DNA from 2 places in the Pseudonocardia ailaonensis genome. Region 2 is predicted to be linked to the other one. Evidence: riboswitches for the same ligand, from Rfam matches in the RefSeq annotation. Region 2 holds a riboswitch; the other holds the start of a gene.

Region 1 (8,521 bases), on a different contig from region 2:
TCTTGTGCAGGTTGAGGTGCGAGACGTCGCCGCCGAACGCCCCCGGGCGGGCCAGCCCGACCAGCGCGTTGAGGTTGGCGCCGTCGACGTAGACCTGGCCGCCGGCCTCGTGCACGGCGTCGCAGACCGCCCGCACCTCGGTCTCGTACACGCCGTGGGTGGACGGGTAGGTGATCATCAGCGCGGCCAGCGAGTCCGCGTGCTGGGCGATCTTCGCGCGCAGGTCGTCGAGGTCGACGTTGCCCTCGGCGTCCGTGGCCACCACGACGACCCGCATCCCGGCCATCACCGCGGAGGCGGCGTTGGTTCCGTGGGCGCTCGACGGGATCAGGCAGACGTCGCGCTGGGCGTCGCCGCGGGAGCGGTGGTAGGCCTCGATGGCCAGCAGGCCCGCGAGCTCGCCCTGCGAACCGGCGTTGGGCTGCACCGAGACCGCCGCGTACCCGGTCAGCTCGGCCAGCCAGCGCTCGAGCTGCGCGATCATCTCGCGGGTGCCCTCGGTGTCCCGATCGGGCGCGAAGGGGTGCAGGTCCGCGAACTCCGGCCAGGTGATCGGCTCCATCTCGGCCGCCGCGTTGAGCTTCATCGTGCAGGAGCCCAGCGGGATCATCGTGCGGTCGAGCGCCAGGTCCGCGTCCGCGAGGCGGCGCAGCCAGCGCATCAGCGAGGTCTCGGAGCGGTGGTCGTGGAAGGTCGGGTGGGTGAGGAACTCCGACGTCCGCACCAGGCCGGCCGGCAGGGCGTCCTCGGTGGCCTCGTCGAGCGCCGCGACGTCGGCCTGCACCCCGAACGCGGCGAACAGGGCCTCCAGGTGCGCGACCGTCGTCAGCTCGGAGCAGGCCAGGCCCAGCTCGGTCGCCGAGATCCGGCGGACGGCGATCCCGGCGGCGTGGGCGGCGTCGGCGACCTTCCCGGCATCGGGCACCCGGGCGACCACGGTGTCGAAGAACGCGTCGTGGACGATCTCGACGCCGCCCGCCCGCAGGCCGCCGGCCAGCACGGACGCCATGCGGTGGGTGCGCCGCGCGATCCGGGTCAGGCCCTCGGGCCCGTGGTAGATCGCGTAGCAGGCGGCGACGACGGCGAGCAGCACCTGCGCGGTGCAGATGTTCGACGTGGCCTTCTCCCGGCGGATGTGCTGCTCACGGGTCTGCAGGGCGAGCCGCAGGGCCGGGTTGCCGTCGGCATCCCGGGAGACGCCGACGAGCCGGCCGGGCAGCTGCCGCGAGAACTCCTCCCGCACGGCGAGGTAGCCGGCGTGCGGGCCGCCGAAGCCGAGCGGCACGCCGAAGCGCTGCGTGGTGCCCACGGCCGCGTCCGCCCCGAGCTCGCCGGGCGGGGTGAGCAGCGTGAGACCCAGCAGGTCCGCGGCCACGGCGACGAGTGCGCCCCGTTCGTGCGCCGTCTCGATGAGCGCCGACGGATCCACGATCCGCCCCGACGCACCCGGGTACGACAGCAGGAGCCCGAAGAACTCACCGACAGGCAGCCCGGCGCCGAGGTCCGTGACCACGAGCTCGATGCCCAGCGGCTCGGCGCGCGTGCGCAGCACCTCGATGGTCTGCGGCAGGGTGTCGGCGTCGACGACGAACCGGGGGCTCTTCGCCTTCCCGGCGCGGCGAAGCATCGTCATCGCCTCGGCGGCCGCGGTGGCCTCGTCGAGCAGCGAGGCGCCCGCAACGGGCAGGCCGGTGAGGTCCGCGACCGTGGTCTGGAAGGCGAGCAGCGCCTCGAGCCGGCCCTGGCTGATCTCCGGCTGGTAGGGCGTGTAGGCCGTGTACCAGGCCGGGTTCTCCAGCACGTTGCGCAGGATCACCGGCGGCGTGACGGTGCCCGAGTAGCCCAGCCCGATCATCGGGACGGTCACGGTGTTGCGTGCGGCGAGCAGGCGCAGCTCGGCGAGCATCTCGGTCTCCGAGGCCGCGGCCGGGATCGACGTCGTCACGGTCCCGGAGTCGCGGATGCTGGGCGGCAGGGCGCGGTCCGCCAGCTGCTCCAGTGACGACAGCCCGATCGTCTCCAGCATCCGGTCCAGCTCCGCCGGGCGCGGCCCGATGTGCCGGTCGGCGAACGGGACACCGGCCTCGAGCTCGGCGAGGGACGGTCGGGGCTGGCTCACGGGACCTCCGGGGGCGCGACGGGCAGGGGCGTGCTGCCCTCCCCCTCTGTCCCTGCCCGAGTACCCGGGCGCCTGAGAGATTCACCCCGGTGATCAGGGCTTTCCCCGTCGGCGGACGCTCGCGCGTCGCTTTCCAGAGGCGTCTCGCCCACGCGGTCTCGGGTGCCTGAGAGGTTCCGGGGAGGAGTTGCTCCTTCGGCGCCCGGCCTGACCTCGGCCGGGTCTCTCCCGCGTGGGATCGGCGACTACCCGGACAGCGTAGCGCCGAGGGCCGTAGTTCCACCGAGGACCGCGCGGGGGATCACGGTCACACTTCCGCCATGAGCAGCAGCGACCGCGCCACCGAGTCCCCCACCACGGCCGCCTTCCACCTCCAGGCGGTCCTGTCGTTCGGCATCGCGCTGGCCGCGGTCGTCGTCGGCGTGATCTACATGCCCGCCGACCCCTGGGTCCGCGCCTTCCTCGCGGTCAGCGTCCTCTACGTCACGACGAGCGCCTTCACCCTCGCCAAGACCGTCCGCGACAAGCAGGAACGCACCACGGTCCTGAGCCGCGTGGACCAGGCGAGGCTGGAGAAGCTCCTGGCCGAACACGACCCCTTCCGCCCCGCCGCCTGACCCCACCCCAGCCGCGACGGCGGGCGCCGAGATGAACCTCAGGGCGATTCCGACCATGATCGAATCGCCCTCAGGTTCATCTCGGCGGTGGGTTTTCCGGAAACGCCACGGGATCGCAGCTCTCTGCCCCATGCTCGGCGGGTGATGATCACCACCGCGGTGCCGGGCTGGCCGGCCGTGTTCCGGGGCTCGTGGGCGGTCCGCGCCGGGATGGTCTCGGCCGCCCAGGTGAACGGGTCGCGGTTCGTGCGCGTCTTCCCGGACGTCTACGTGCCCGCGGGCAGCGTCCTCGATCTGGGGCTTCGCTCCCGCGCCGCCTTCCTGCTGATGCAGACGCGCGGGGTGCTCTCGGGCTACGCCGCCGCCGAGCTGCACGGGGCCGGCTGCGCCCCGACCGCGGACGTGCTGCCCGACATCACCGTGCCGGGCGGCGGCTTCCGGGCGTGCGCCGGGCTGTGGCTGCACCGCGAGAGGCTCTTCCCGGACGAGATCACCGAGGTCGACGGCATGACGGTCACGACTCCGGTCCGGACTGCCTTCGACCTGGCCCGTTGGGCGCGGGACCGGCGGGAGGCGGTGGCCGCCGTCGACCGGCTGGCGAACGAGTGCCGGTTCCGGCCTGCCGCGATCCTGCACCTCGACGATCTCCACCCCGCGATGCGCGGCTGCGCCCGGCTGGAGGAGGTGGTGGACCTCGCCGACTATCGCTCCGGCTCCCGACCGGAGTCGCTGATCCGCCAGCTCCTCGTCGACTCCGGCCTGCCGCGACCAGAGGTGCAGTGGGTGGTGCAGGATCCGGGCGCGAGGGAGGCCGTGTGGCTCGACCTGGCGTATCCCGGAGCGCTCGTCGGCATCGAGTACGAGGGCGCTCCTCACGTCGAGCCGGAGCAGGTCCTCCGCGACATCGCCCGCACGACGATGTTGACCGACCGCGGGTGGCGCATGCTCCGCTTCACCCGCGACGACCTGTTCCGCAGGCCGGAGTACGTGATCGCCACCGTAGGCCGAGCCCTCCGGTCGAGATGAACGTCAGGGCGATTCCGACCATGATCGAATCGCCCTGAGGTTCATCTCGGCGGGCGAGACCGCGCTGTGCAGACCGCGCTGTGCAGACCGCGCTGTGCAGACCGCGCTGTGCAGACCGCGCTGTGCAGACCGCGCTGTGTAGACCGCGCTGTGTAGACCGCGCTGTGTAGACCGCGCTGTGTAGACCGCGCTGTGTAGACCGCGCTGTGTAGACCGCGCTGTGTAGACCGCGCTGTGTAGACCGCGCTGTGTAGACCGCGCTGACGGCGCCGCGCCGGCGAACCGGCGCTGACGGTGTAGGGGTCAGGAGATGGCGCGGCGGGCGCGGCGCTTGGAGAGCTCGTCCTCCGGGGACTCGTCGACCGTGCCTCCGTCGGCGCGCTCGACCGGGAAGTCCTTGATGCTCCCGCTGATCTCGCGCATCGCGCCCGAGACCGCGATGCCGAAGACGCCCTGGCCGCCCTGGAGCAGGTCCACGACCTCCTCCGGGCTGGTGCACTCGTAGACGGTCGTGCCGTCGGAGAACAGCGTGATCTGGGCGAGGTCGCGGATGCCGCGGCGGCGCAGGTGCTCCACGGCCACCCGGATGTTCTGCAGGGAGACCCCGGCGTCGAGCAGTCGCTTGACCACCTTCAGGACGAGGACGTCCTTGAAGGAGTAGAGCCGCTGCGAGCCGGAGCCGGCGGCACTGCGGATCGACGGCACGACCAGGCCGGTGCGGGCCCAGTAGTCGAGCTGGCGGTAGGTGATGCCCACGACCTGGCACGCGGTGGGTCCCCGGAAGCCGACGAGCTGGTCCGGCAGACCGTCGAGACCTTCTCCGACCAGCGGGTCCGGGAAGAGCTCGCCCTGCTCGGGCCCGTCGGACACGTCGTCCACGGAACTCCCTCCCGCCGGCCGGGGTGGAACCCCGACGACCCTCTCACGCACTGACAGACCAGACGGTAAGCGGACGTGCGCCGACGGTCAACGCGCCACGCCGCCGCACGCCCGGCCCGGCCGGGCGTGTCGGCGAACGACCGTATCCACGGCCCGGATTCTCAGCCCGGCTGGGCGCCCCGGAAGTCCTCCGGCGAGACGGAGTCGAGGAACTCGCGGAACTTCTCGACCTCGTCCTCCTGCTCGTCCGGGATGACCAGCCCCGCCTCGGCGAGCACACTCTCGTCCGCGTGGATCGGCACGCCGATCCGCAGCGCGAGCGCCACCGAGTCGCTGGGCCGGGCGGACACCGTCACCCCGCCGTCGAAGACCAGCTCGGCGTAGAAGGTGCCCTCCTGCAGGTCCGTGATCCGCACCTGCTCCAGCCGCCGCCCGAGTGCGCCGATCACGTCCTTCAGCAGGTCGTGCGTCAACGGGCGGGCGGGCTTGACCCCCTGCTGCTCGAGGGCGATCGCGGTGGCCTCGACCGACCCGATCCAGATCGGCAGGTAGCGGTCGCCCTGCGTCTCCCGCAACAGGAGGATGGGCTGGTTGGCGGGCAGTTCGACCCTGACTCCCACGACGCGCATCTCGCTCATGCGCCCGCCTCCTCATCCTGGGGTCCGACTACCTCGACGCTACACGCGCGCCCCGACGTTCGCGCGCCTCCGGACGGGCGTCGGGCCGGTGTGTCCCGCCCCGGGCCGCCCGGTTCCGGGCTCAGCCCCCTGCGGTCTCGACCGGGCCCGTGAGGAAGACCAGCCGGAACTTGCCGATCTGCACCTCGTCGCCGTTGGCGAGCACCGCGGTGTCCACCGGCTCCCGGTTCACGTAGGTGCCGTTGAGGCTGCCCACGTCGACCACGACGAACTCGCCGGAGTCCCGGCGGAACTCGGCGTGCCGCCGGGAGACGGTGACGTCGTCCAGGAAGATGTCGCTGTCCGGGTGCCGGCCCGCGCTCGTGGTCGGCCGGTCGAGCAGGAACCGCGAGCCGGCGTTGGGGCCGCGGCGCACGACCAGCAGCGCCGAGCCGGGCGGCAGCCCGTCGACCCCCGAGACCGGCTGTTCCTGCGCGGGCGGCTCGACGTCCGCCAGGAAGTCCGCGCGGAAGACCGACGTGGTCTCCGGGGAACGCTCCGGCGGCACGCCGGGCCCGTCGTTGGTGGTCACCTCGGGGTCTCCTCCTGCGGTGGTGCTGGCCTGATCTCGTGCCCGGTCCGATGCCCCGGGCGATGCGGCGAACCTATCGTGCCGACGGCCCGCGCGTGTGGTGCGGGGAGTGCTCAGGAGCCGTCGACGAGCTGCTGGTAGGAGGCCGCGTCGAGCAGCGCCTCCACGGCCTCCGCCGCGCCCTCGCCGAGCTCCAGCTCGACCATCCACCCGTCCGTGTAGGGGGCGGAGTTCACCAGCTCGGGGGTGGCGTCGAGCGCCTCGTTGACGGCGACGACGGTGCCCGCGAGGGGCGCGTAGATGTCCGACACCGACTTCGTGGACTCGACCTCACCCACCGCGTCGCCCGCGGTGAACTCGGCGCCGACGGCCGGCAGCTGGACGAACACGACGTCCCCGAGCTGGCTCTGCGCGTGGTCGGTGACCCCGACGCGCACCCGGCCGCCCTCGAGTGAGCGCACCCACTCGTGGGCCTCGGTGTACTTCAGGTCACCCGGGGTAATGGTCTGCTCGGCGCTCACCGGGGCAGCCTAGCGGGAGGTCCGGGGGTCTTCCTCCGGCAGGGCGGCTGCCCGCCCGGCCCGCATCGCCAGCACGAACTGGGCCAGGTAGAGCAGCCCGGACCAGAGGTAGAGCGCCACCCCCCAGGCCGCGAACGCGTACCCGAACGGCCGGGCGAGATCGCCCCAGAACCCGGTCGAGGTACCGAGCAGCAGCAGCGGGAAGGCGTAGAGCAGCAGGAACGTGGCGGCCTTGCCGAGGTAGGTCACCGGGAAGGGGCCGTAGCCGAAGCGCCGCAGGACCGTGACGCACACGCCGAGCACCAGGTCCCGCGCCACGAGCACGATCACGACCCACCACGGCACGACCTCGCGGACACCCAGCGCGACCAGGGCGGCGAGGATGTAGAGCCGGTCGACGGCGGGATCGAGCAGCGCCCCGAGCCGGGAGTACTGGTCCAGCAGCCGGGCGAGCTTGCCGTCCGCCCAGTCCGTGATCCCGCCGACGGCGAGCACGAGGATGGCCCAGCCGTCCGCCCGCGGCCCGAGCAGCAGCCAGAGGAACAGCGGCACGCCCGCCAGCCGCAGCAGGCTGAGCAGGTTGGGAACGGTCAGTATCCGCTGTTCCCGGGCCGCCTCCGACACATCTCCTGGCACGACGGGAGAGTACCGGTGGTGATCGCGGGGCCCGGAGGGCGACGATGGGGCGATGGACGCGAGCACCCTCAAGGACATCCAGACCCCGCTGAAACAGCAGTACCGGGACGATCCGGGCTCCGCGCTCGTCACCCTCCACGCGGACGGCGAGCTCGACGGCAGCGGCGTCGCCTGCCGGGTCCGCACCGCGACCGCACTGGCCGAGGCCGGCCTGCACCCCGCGACCGGTGGCGACGGCACCCAGCTCTGCTCCGGCGACATGCTGCTGGAGGCCCTGGTCGCCTGCGCGGGGGTCACCCTGCGGGCGGTGGCGACGTCGATGGGGCTCGACGTGTCCGGCACCGTGCGGGCCGAGGGCGATCTCGACTTCCGGGGCACCCTCGGCGTCGACAAGGAGGCCCCGGTCGGGTTCCGGGAGATCCGGCTGTCCTTCGCGCTCGACACCTCCGCCACCGAGGACCAGGTCGCGAGCCTCATCAAGCTCACCGAGCGGTACTGCGTGGTCCTCCAGACCATCAAGGGAAACCCGAGCACCTCGGTGACCGTGGCATGACCACCGGGGCCCGGGTCCTGCTCCGCACCCTGCTCGACGGCGGCGTGGACGTCTGTTTCGCCAACCCCGGCACGTCCGAGATGCACCTGGTGGCGGCGCTCGACGCCGAGCCGGCGATGCGGGCGGTGCTCACGCTCTTCGAGGGGGTGGCGACGGGCGCGGCGGACGGCTACGCGCGAATGGCCGACCGACCCGCGGCGACCCTGTTGCACCTGGGCCCGGGCCTGGCCAACGGCCTCGCCAACCTGCACAACGCCCGGCGCGCCGGCACCCCGATGGTCACCGTCGTGGGCGACCACGCGCTGGACCACAAGCCCCTCGACGCCCCGCTCGAGTCGGACATCGACGCCCTGGCCGGCACCGTGTCCGTCCGGGTGCACCGCTCGACCGCGCCCGAGGAGCTCGGCGCGGACACCGCGGACGCGATCGCGGCGGCCGCCGGCGGCATCTCCACCCTGCTGGTCCCCGCGGACGTCTCCTGGGCGGAGGGCGACTGGCCCGTCGGCACCGTGGCGGAGCCCGCCCCACCGGGCCGCGGCGCCCTGGACGCCGACGGTCTCGAGTCCGCCGCCAAGGCGCTCTGGTCGGGGGAGCCCTGCACGCTGCTGATCGGCGGCACGGCCTGCCGGGAGCGCGGGCTCGTCGCCGCCCATCGCATCGCCCTGGCCACCGGCGCCCGCCTGCTGGCGGAGACCTTCCCGCCGCGGATCGAGCGCGGCGCGGGCCTCCCCCCGCTCACCCGGCTCGCCTACCTCGGCGACGCCGCGGCCCACCAGCTCTCCGGCTCCCGGCACGTCGTGCTGGCCGGCGCCCCCTCCCCCGTCACCTTCTTCGGCTATCCCGGCAAGCGCGGCGATCTCGTGCCCGAGGGTGCCGCGGTGCACCGCATCGCGGAGCAGGGGGCGTACGGCGCCGTGGCCCTGGAGGCGCTGGCCGATCTCGTGGCCGCCGACGTCGCCCC
Region 2 (8,521 bases):
AGGGTGCCGGCGACCGGGAACGACATCGTCGGGGCGTGGAACCCGTAGTCGATGAGGCGCTTCGCCACGTCCTCGGCGGTCACACCGGTGGCCTTGGTCAGCCCGCGCAGGTCGATGATGCACTCGTGGGCGACCAGGCCCGACCGTCCGGTGTAGAGCACCGGATAGTGCTCGTGGAGCCGCCGGGCGAGGTAGTTGGCGGAGAGCACCGCGGCCCCGGTCGCCGCGGTGAGCCCGTCGGCGCCCATCATCCGCACGTAGGCCCAGGAGATCGGCAGGATCGAGGCCGACCCGAACGGCGCGGCCGCGACCGGACCGATGCCGCTCTCGGGTCCGGCGTCGCCGTCGAGCGGGTGGTTGGGCAGGAACGGCGCGAGGTGGGCCCTGGCCGCGACCGGACCGACCCCCGGCCCGCCGCCGCCGTGCGGGATGCAGAAGGTCTTGTGCAGGTTCAGGTGGGAGACGTCGCCGCCGAACTCGCCGGGCCGGGCGAGCCCGACCAGCGCGTTCAGGTTGGCGCCGTCGACGTAGACCTGGCCACCTGCGCTGTGGACGAGCTCCGCGATCCGCTCGATGCCCTCCTCGTACACCCCGTGGGTGGACGGGTAGGTGACCATGATCGCGGCCAGCCGGTCCGCGTGCTCGGCCACCGTGGCCGCGAGGTCGTCGAGATCGACGTCGCCGTCCGGCCGGCAGCGGACGACGACCACCCGCATCCCGGCCAGCACCGCCGACGCCGCGTTCGTGCCGTGCGCCGACGACGGGATCAGGCAGACGTCCCGGCCAGCGTCACCGCGGGAGCGGTGGTAGGCACGGATGGCCAACAGCCCCGCGAGCTCGCCCTGGCTCCCGGCGTTGGGCTGCAGCGACACCGCGTCGTACCCGGTGATCTCGGCCAGCCAGGCGCAGAGGTCGTCGGTCAGCCGCCGGTAGCCGGCCGCGTCCGCGGCCGGGGCGAACGGGTGCAGCCGGGCGAACTCCGGCCAGCTGATCGGTTCCATCTCGGTGGCGGCGTTGAGCTTCATCGTGCACGACCCCAGCGGGATCATGCCCCGGTCCAGGGCGAGGTCCCGGTCGGAGAGCCGGCGAAGGTACCGCAGCATCGCGGTCTCCGAGCGGTACCGGTGGAAGACCTCGTGGGTCAGGTAGCCGGTCTGGCGGAGCAGCGACGACGGCAGACCGACGTCCCCGACCGGAGCGCCCTCGCCGACGGGCAGGTCCGGCGCGCCCTCGCCCATGACCGCGATCACGGTGACCACCAGCGAGGTGGTGGTCGTCTCGTCGCAGGCGACGCGGACGTGGTCGGCGTCGACGCGGCCGAGGTTGACCCCCGCCCGCCGGGCCGCGGCCACGACCCGGTCGGCCCGGCCGGGCACCCGGGCCAGCACGGTGTCGAAGAAGCGATCGTGCACGACCTCGGTCCCGGCGCCGCGCAACGCGGCCGCGAGCGTGACAGCGTGGTCGTGCACCTGCTCCGCGATCGCGCGCAGGCCCCCCGGCCCGTGGTACACGGCGTAGGAGGCGGCGAGCACCGCCGGCAGGACCTGCGCCGTACAGATGTTGGAGGTGGCCCGGTCCCGGCGGATGTGCTGCTCGCGGGTCTGCAGGGCCAGTCGGTACGCCGGCGCGCCGGACGCGTCGCGGGAGACACCGACGAGCCGGCCGGGCAGCGAGCGCTCCAGACCCGCGCGGACGGCGAGATAGCCGGCGTGCGGGCCGCCGTAGCCGAGCGGGACGCCGAAACGCTGCGTCGTCCCGCAGGCGATGTCCGCGCCCAGGTCCCCGGGCGAGCGGACGAGCGTCAGCGCCAGCAGGTCCGCGGCGATCGCGTAGCCGGCGTCCTGGGCGTGGGCGTACTCGCCGAGCTGCCGGTAGAACGACTCGTCGCGGAGCACCCCCGACGCCCCGGGGTACTGCACGACCACGCCGAAGACGTCGTCGGGCAGGTCGCCGGCCAGATCCCGGACGTCCACCTCGATCCCCACGGCCTCGGCCCGCATCCGCACGAGGGCCACCGTCTGGGGGAGGCACTCGGCATCCAGCAGTACCCGGTTCGAGCGGGACCGCGCCGTTCGCCGCATCAGCAGGACCGCCTCGGCGACGGCCGTCGACTCGTCGAGCATCGAGGCGTTCGCGGTGTCGAGCCCCGCCAGGTCGGCCACCGCCGTCTGGAAGTTCAGCAGCATCTCCAACCGGCCCTGCGAGATCTCCGGCTGGTAGGGGGTGTACGCGGTGTACCAGGCCGGGTTCTCCAGCACGGTGCGCCGGATCACCGCCGGGGTCACAGTGTCGTGGAAGCCGAGCCCGATCATCGACGGGAGCACGGTGTTGGCCGCGGCCGTCTCGCGGAGCTCCCGGACGGCCTCGGTCTCGGACACCGCGGCCGGCAGGGCCAGCGGCTTGACCGAGCGGATCCCCGCGGGGACCGCGGCGTCGAGGAGCTCGTCGAGGGTGTCGTAGCCGCACTCGGCGAGCATCGTGCGGTGGTCGGCCTCGGACGGACCGATGTGGCGGCGCGCGAAAGAAGTCAAGAGGGCTCCCGATGGGACGCACCCGGCGGACGCCGGTGCGGGGAGCCCCCTCTGTCGTTGGCCTGAGAGATTCACCGGCCGTGCGCAGCACGGACCGGCTTTCACCGTGGGCGAGGCGCGTCCGGCGCCTGCTTTCCAGAGTGGCCTGTCCCGAGCGGTGTGGGTGCCTGAGAGATTGGCGGGGCGCTTGCTCCTCCGGCGCCGGTCGCGACACTGCACGACCGTCTCTTCCGCCCGGGCGTGAACGGCCCGGTCTGAAGTTGTACGGCGGACCCTACGGCGTGACCGACGTCTCGTCCAGCGCAGGGACGGTGGCTCCTAGGCCGGGAGCGTGAGCACCCGGTACCCGGTGTCGGTGATCGCGATCGTGTGCTCCCAGTGCACGGCGCGGCCGCCGTGGGCGGTCACGACCGTCCAGCCGTCCTCGAGCTCCCGGGTCTCCGGGTCGCCCGCGGTGAGCATCGGCTCGATCGCCAGGGCCATGCCGGGCACGAGCCTCGGGCCCTTGCCCGGCTCGCCGTGGTTGGGCAGGAACGGGTCCATGTGCATGGACGTGCCGATGCCGTGCCCGCCGTACTCGGCGACGATCCCGTAGTCCGCCCGGTCCGCGATCGCCGCCGCCTCGCAGGCCTTCTGGATCGCGTGGGAGATGTCCGTCAGCCGGGCTCCGGGCGCGGCCGCCTCGATCCCCGCCCACATCGCCTTCTCGCAGGCGGCGGAGAGCGCGAGGTCCCCGTCCGACACCTCGCCGATCGCGAGTGTGACGGCCGAGTCGCCGTGCCAGCCCTCGAGGATGGCGCCGCAGTCGACGGAGATCAGGTCCCCGTCGGCGAGGACCTGCCCCGCCGACGGGATCCCGTGCACGATCTGGTCGTTCACCGACGCGCAGATGCTCGCCGGGAAGCCGTGGTAGCCCTTGAAGGAGGGGACGGCGCCGGCGTCGCGGATCGTCTGCTCGGCCAGCGCGTCCAGCTCGGCCGTGGAGACGCCGGGCTTGGCGAGCTCGCGCACCGCCGCGAGCGTGGCGGCGACGAGTGCGCCCGCCGCCCGCATGGCCTCGAACTCGGCCGGTGACTTGAGCTCGATGTCGCGCCCCCGCATCCGTGCCAGCGCACCCAGGAGGCCGCCCTTCCTGCCGGTCACGCGGGCCTCCTGTCGTGTGGCTGTCTCGCTACTTCGACGCCTCGAGTGCCGCGAGCACCCGATCGGTGATCTCGGCGACCTCGCCGACCGCATCCACGGTCACGAGCCGGTCCGCGTAGTAGCCCAGCAGCGGTGCCGTCTCGTCGCGGTAGACCTGCTGCCGGTTGCGGATCACGGACTCGTTGTCGTCCGACCGCCCGCGGCCCAGGAGCCGCGCGACGACGACCTCGTCGTCGACCCGGAACTCCACGATGGCGTCGAGTTCGACACCGTACCCGGCCAGGATCTCCGAGAGGGAGTCGGCCTGGGGCACCGTGCGCGGGAAGCCGTCGAGGATGAAGCCCTTCACCGCGTCCGGCTCCGCGAGCCGGTCCTTGACCATGCCGACGGTGACCGAGTCCGGCACGAGGTCGCCCGCGTCCATGTACTTCTTGGCCTCGACGCCCAGCGGCGTCTCGTCCCTGAGGTTGGCCCGGAAGAGGTCGCCGGTGGAGATGTGGGGAATGTCGAGCTGCTCGGCAAGACGCTCGGCCTGGGTGCCCTTGCCCGCACCGGGCGGGCCGACGAGAACGAGTCGCACTGGGACCTCGACCTCCTCTTTCTCTGCTGCCGTCACCGATGACCGCGGCGACGAGGGATGGGAGCCGGGGAGTCACGCCCGGGCAGCTCGATGGTGCATGTTCGACAGCCCGTAAAACAAGGCCACCTCATCGCACTCTAACGCAGGAAACCCTCGTAGTTCCGCTGCATGAGCTGGCTCTCGATCTGCTTCACGGTGTCCAGACCGACCCCGACCATGATCAGCACCGCGGTGCCGCCGAAGGGGAAGTTCTGGTTCTGCCCGGAGCCGGTGATGCCCAGGAAGAAGTTGGGCAGGACGGCGATGATGCCCAGGTAGAGCGACCCGGGGAGGGTGATCCGCGAGAGCACGAACTGGAGGTACTCGGCGGTCGGCCTGCCCGGTCTGATGCCCGGGATGAAGCCGCCGAACTTCTTCATCTCGTCCGCCCGCTCGTCCGGGTTGAACGTGATGCCCACGTAGAAGTAGGTGAAGAAAATGATCAGCGCAACGTAGAGGAGGATGTGCAGCCAGTTGGACTGGTCGACCAGGTAGGTCTGCACGAACGCCTGGAAGCCGCTGCCCGTGTTGCCGAGCAGCCGGGCCGCGAGGTCCGGCAGGTACAGCAGCGAGCTGCCGAAGATCACCGGGATGACGCCGGCCTGGTTCACCTTGAGCGGCAGGTACGTCGACGTGCCGCCGTACATCCGCCGGCCGACCATCCGCTTGGCGTACTGCACCGGGATCCGGCGCTGGCCCTGCTCGACGAACACGACGCTGACGATGATCGCCAGACCGAACACGCAGACACCGGTGAAGACCAGCCCGCCCGCGTTGTCCAGGATCTGCTTGCCCTCGGCCGGGATGCGGTGCGCGATGGAGGCGAAGATCAGCAACGACATGCCGTTGCCGATGCCCTTCTCCGTGACCTGCTCACCCAGCCACATCACGACGCAGGTGCCCGCCGTCATGACGATGACGATGACGGCCAGGGAGAACACCGTGCCGTCCGGGATGATGGGCCGGTCGCAGTCCTGGAGCAGCTGCCCGCTGTTGGCCAGGGACACGATCCCCGTGGCCTGCAGCACCGCCAGCGCCACCGTGAGGTAGCGGGTGTACTGCGTGAGCTTGTTCTGCCCGGACTGGCCCTCCTTCTTCAGCGCCTCGAACCGCGGGATGACCACGGTGAGCAGCTGAATGATGATCGACGCCGTGATGTACGGCATGATCCCGAGGGCCAGGATGGACAGCTGGAGCAGCGCGCCGCCCGAGAACAGGTTGATCAGCGAGTAGATCCCGGCGTTGCTGCCGTTCTCCACCTGCCGGACGCACTCCTGCACGTTCGGGTACGACACACCGGGGGACGGGATGTTCGCCCCGAGCCGGTAGACGGCCACGACCCCGAGGGTGAAGAGGATCTTCTTCCGGAGATCCGGGGTCGTGAAGGCCGCCCGGAAAGCGCTGAGCACCGCGTGATCCTCCTGGTCGGCTGCCCGCACGACGGGTGCGGGCTGCCCGCACGAGAAAAGTGCTGGGCGAGAGACGACTCTAACAGCGACGACGCCGCCCGTTCGGCCGCCCCCGTGGGGGGCCGAGCGGACGGCGTCGCCGGTCGTGCTGAGTAACTGCTCCGAGCTACAGCTCGGTGGCGGTGCCGCCCGCGGCTGCGATCTTCTCCTTGGCGGAGCCGGAGAACGCGTGCGCGCTGACGGTGAGCTTCACCCCGTCCAGGTCCCCGTTGCCGAGGACCTTGACCGGCTGGTTCTTGCGGACCGCGCCGGCCTCGACGAGCGACGCGGGGGTGACCTCGCCGCCCTTCGGGAAGAGCACGGCCAGGTCGCCGACGTTCACGACCTGGAACTCGACCCGGAACCGGTTCTTGAAGCCCTTGAGCTTGGGCAGCCGCATGTGCAGCGGCATCTGCCCGCCCTCGAAGGCCGGGGACACGGTCTTGCGGGCCTTGGTGCCCTTGGTACCGCGGCCGGCCGTCTTGCCCTTGGAGCCCTCACCACGACCCACGCGGGTCTTGGCGGTCTTGGACCCCGGGGCCGGACGCAGGTGGTGAACCTTGATCGTCTCGCTCATCAGGACTTCACCTCCTCGACCGTCACCAGGTGGCGAACGGTGTTGATCATGCCGCGGACCTGCGAGTTGTCCGGCCACTCCGAGGACTGGCGGATCTTGCGCAGGCCGAGGGCCTTCAGGGTCTCACGCTGGTTGCGCTGCCCGCCGATGGCGGAACGGACCTGCGTGACTTTCAGCTTCTTCTCGGTGTCGGCCATCGTCCTCACACCTTCGCGGCCTGGGCCGCCTCGGCCCGGGCCCGCAGCATCGACGCGGGAGCGACGTCCTCGAGCGGCAGGCCGCGACGGGCCGCCACCTCCTCCGGACGCTGGATCATCTTCAGCGCGGCCACCGTGGCGTGCACGACGTTGATCGCGTTGTCGCTGCCCAGGGACTTGGAGAGGATGTCGTGGATGCCGGCGCACTCCAGGACGGCGCGCACCGGACCACCGGCGATGACACCGGTACCGGGGCTGGCCGGACGGAGCATGACCACACCCGCGGCCGCCTCGCCCTGGACCCGGTGCACGATCGTGCCGCCGATGCGGGGGACGCGGAAGAAGTTCTTCTTCGCCTCCTCGACACCCTTGGCGATCGCCGCCGGGACCTCCTTGGCCTTGCCGTAGCCCACGCCGACCAGGCCGTCACCGTCGCCGACGATCATGAGGGCGGTGAAGCTGAAGCGACGACCACCCTTCACGACCTTGGCGACACGGTTGATCGTGACGAGCCGCTCGATGTACGGGGTCTTGTCCTGGGCCGCCCCGCCACGGCCTCCGTCACGGCGGTCCCGGCGGTCGTTGTTCTGGCCGCCACCGGGTCCACCGCCCTCGCGCCGCGTACGTCCCGGCATCAGACGGTCCCTTCCATCATCTTCGTGTTCATCAGAACTCCAGGCCCCCCTCGCGGGCGGCGTCGGCGAGCGCCGCGATCCGGCCGTGGTAGTCGTAACCACCCCGGTCGAACACGACGGCACTGACGCCGGCGGCCTTGGCCCGCTCGGCAATCAGCTCGCCGACCTTGGTGGCCTTGGCCTTCTTGTCGCCCTCGAGGGCAGCGACGTCCGCGTCGAGCGTCGACGCGGAGGCCAGCGTGCGGCCCGCGACGTCGTCGATCAGCTGGACGTGCAGGTGCCGCGAGCTGCGCTTCACAGCGAGGCGGGGGCGCTCCGGGCTGCCGGAGACCTTCTTGCGGAGCCGGGCGTGCCGGCGGGTGACCCCCCGGCGACGGGTTGCGGACACCCGCGAGCCGGTGCGCTTCTTGGCGTTCGCAGAAATCGTGTCGGCCATGGCTTACTTACCCGTCTTCCCGACCTTGCGGCGGACGTTCTCGCCGGCGTACCGCACACCCTTGCCCTTGTAGGGCTCCGGCTTACGGATCTTGCGGATGTTCGCCGCGGTCTCGCCCACCAGCTGCTTGTCGATCCCGGAGACCGAGAACTTGGTCGGCGACTCGACGGCGAAGGAGATGCCCTCGGCCGGCGTGACGACGACGGGGTGGCTGAACCCGAGCGCGAACTCCAGGTTCGAGCCCTTGAGCGCGACGCGGTAACCGACGCCGACGATCTCGAGCTTCTTCTCGTAGCCCTGGGTGACACCCTCGACGAGGTTGCTCACCAGGGTGCGCGACAGGCCGTGGTAGGCCTTGGTCTTCCGCTCGTCGTCCGGCCGCTTGACCGAGACGACGCCGTCCTCGAGCTCGACGGTGATCGGCTCGATCACGGTGTGCGACAAGGTGCCCTTGGGGCCCTTGACCGTGACCGTGCGGCCGTCGATCGTGACGTCGACACCGGACGGAACGGTGATCGGCAGCTTCCCGATTCGGGACATGTGCTACTCCCCTCTCACCAGACGTAGGCGAGGACTTCCCCGCCCACGCCGCTCCGGTACGCCTGCTTGTCCGTCATGAGGCCCTGGCTCGTCGAGATGATCGCGACGCCCAGGCCACCGAGAACGCGCGGCAGGTTGGTCGACTTCGCGTAGACCCGCAGGCCCGGCTTCGAGACCCGGCGGAGCCCGGCGACGCTGCGCTCGCGGTTCCGGCCGTACTTGAGCTCGACAACCAGGGACTTGCCGACCTCGGCGTCCTCGGTGTGGTGGCTCGCGATGTAGCCCTCCTTCTGAAGGATCTCCGCAATGGCGACCTTCAGCTTGGAGTGCGGCATCACGACCTGGTCGTGATAGGCCGAGTTCGCGTTCCGCAGACGCGTGAGCATGTCTGCGAT

Evidence for each region. A riboswitch is a leader RNA that binds a small molecule or an ion and turns the genes downstream of it on or off. The one in region 2 is predicted to bind glycine.
Region 1: it holds a riboswitch for glycine, as region 2 does, so the genes downstream of both, gcvP (aminomethyl-transferring glycine dehydrogenase) here and gcvP (aminomethyl-transferring glycine dehydrogenase) in region 2, are expected to answer to the same signal.

The regions. Positions count from the first base shown of each region.
Region 1 is NZ_BAAAQK010000003.1:264,075-272,595, forward strand. Features, by position in the region: gene gcvP (aminomethyl-transferring glycine dehydrogenase) at 1-2,119, opposite strand, end outside; glycine riboswitch at 2,263-2,360, opposite strand; gene ABD324_RS04065 (YiaA/YiaB family inner membrane protein) at 2,440-2,736, shown strand; gene ABD324_RS04070 (DUF559 domain-containing protein) at 2,881-3,762, shown strand; gene ABD324_RS04075 (MerR family transcriptional regulator) at 4,066-4,641, opposite strand; gene ABD324_RS04080 (bifunctional nuclease family protein) at 4,803-5,279, opposite strand; gene garA (glycogen accumulation regulator GarA) at 5,401-5,850, opposite strand; gene gcvH (glycine cleavage system protein GcvH) at 5,964-6,371, opposite strand; gene clsA (cardiolipin synthase ClsA) at 6,381-7,007, opposite strand; gene ABD324_RS04100 (OsmC family protein) at 7,060-7,560, shown strand; gene ABD324_RS04105 (acetolactate synthase large subunit) at 7,557-8,521, shown strand, end outside.
Region 2 is NZ_BAAAQK010000028.1:472,377-480,897, forward strand. Features, by position in the region: gene gcvP (aminomethyl-transferring glycine dehydrogenase) at 1-2,477, opposite strand, end outside; glycine riboswitch at 2,577-2,675, opposite strand; glycine riboswitch at 2,677-2,774, opposite strand; gene map (type I methionyl aminopeptidase) at 2,850-3,632, opposite strand; gene ABD324_RS34655 (adenylate kinase) at 3,703-4,254, opposite strand; gene secY (preprotein translocase subunit SecY) at 4,392-5,702, opposite strand; gene rplO (50S ribosomal protein L15) at 5,869-6,318, opposite strand; gene rpmD (50S ribosomal protein L30) at 6,318-6,515, opposite strand; gene rpsE (30S ribosomal protein S5) at 6,521-7,150, opposite strand; gene rplR (50S ribosomal protein L18) at 7,182-7,586, opposite strand; gene rplF (50S ribosomal protein L6) at 7,590-8,126, opposite strand; gene rpsH (30S ribosomal protein S8) at 8,141-8,521, opposite strand, start outside.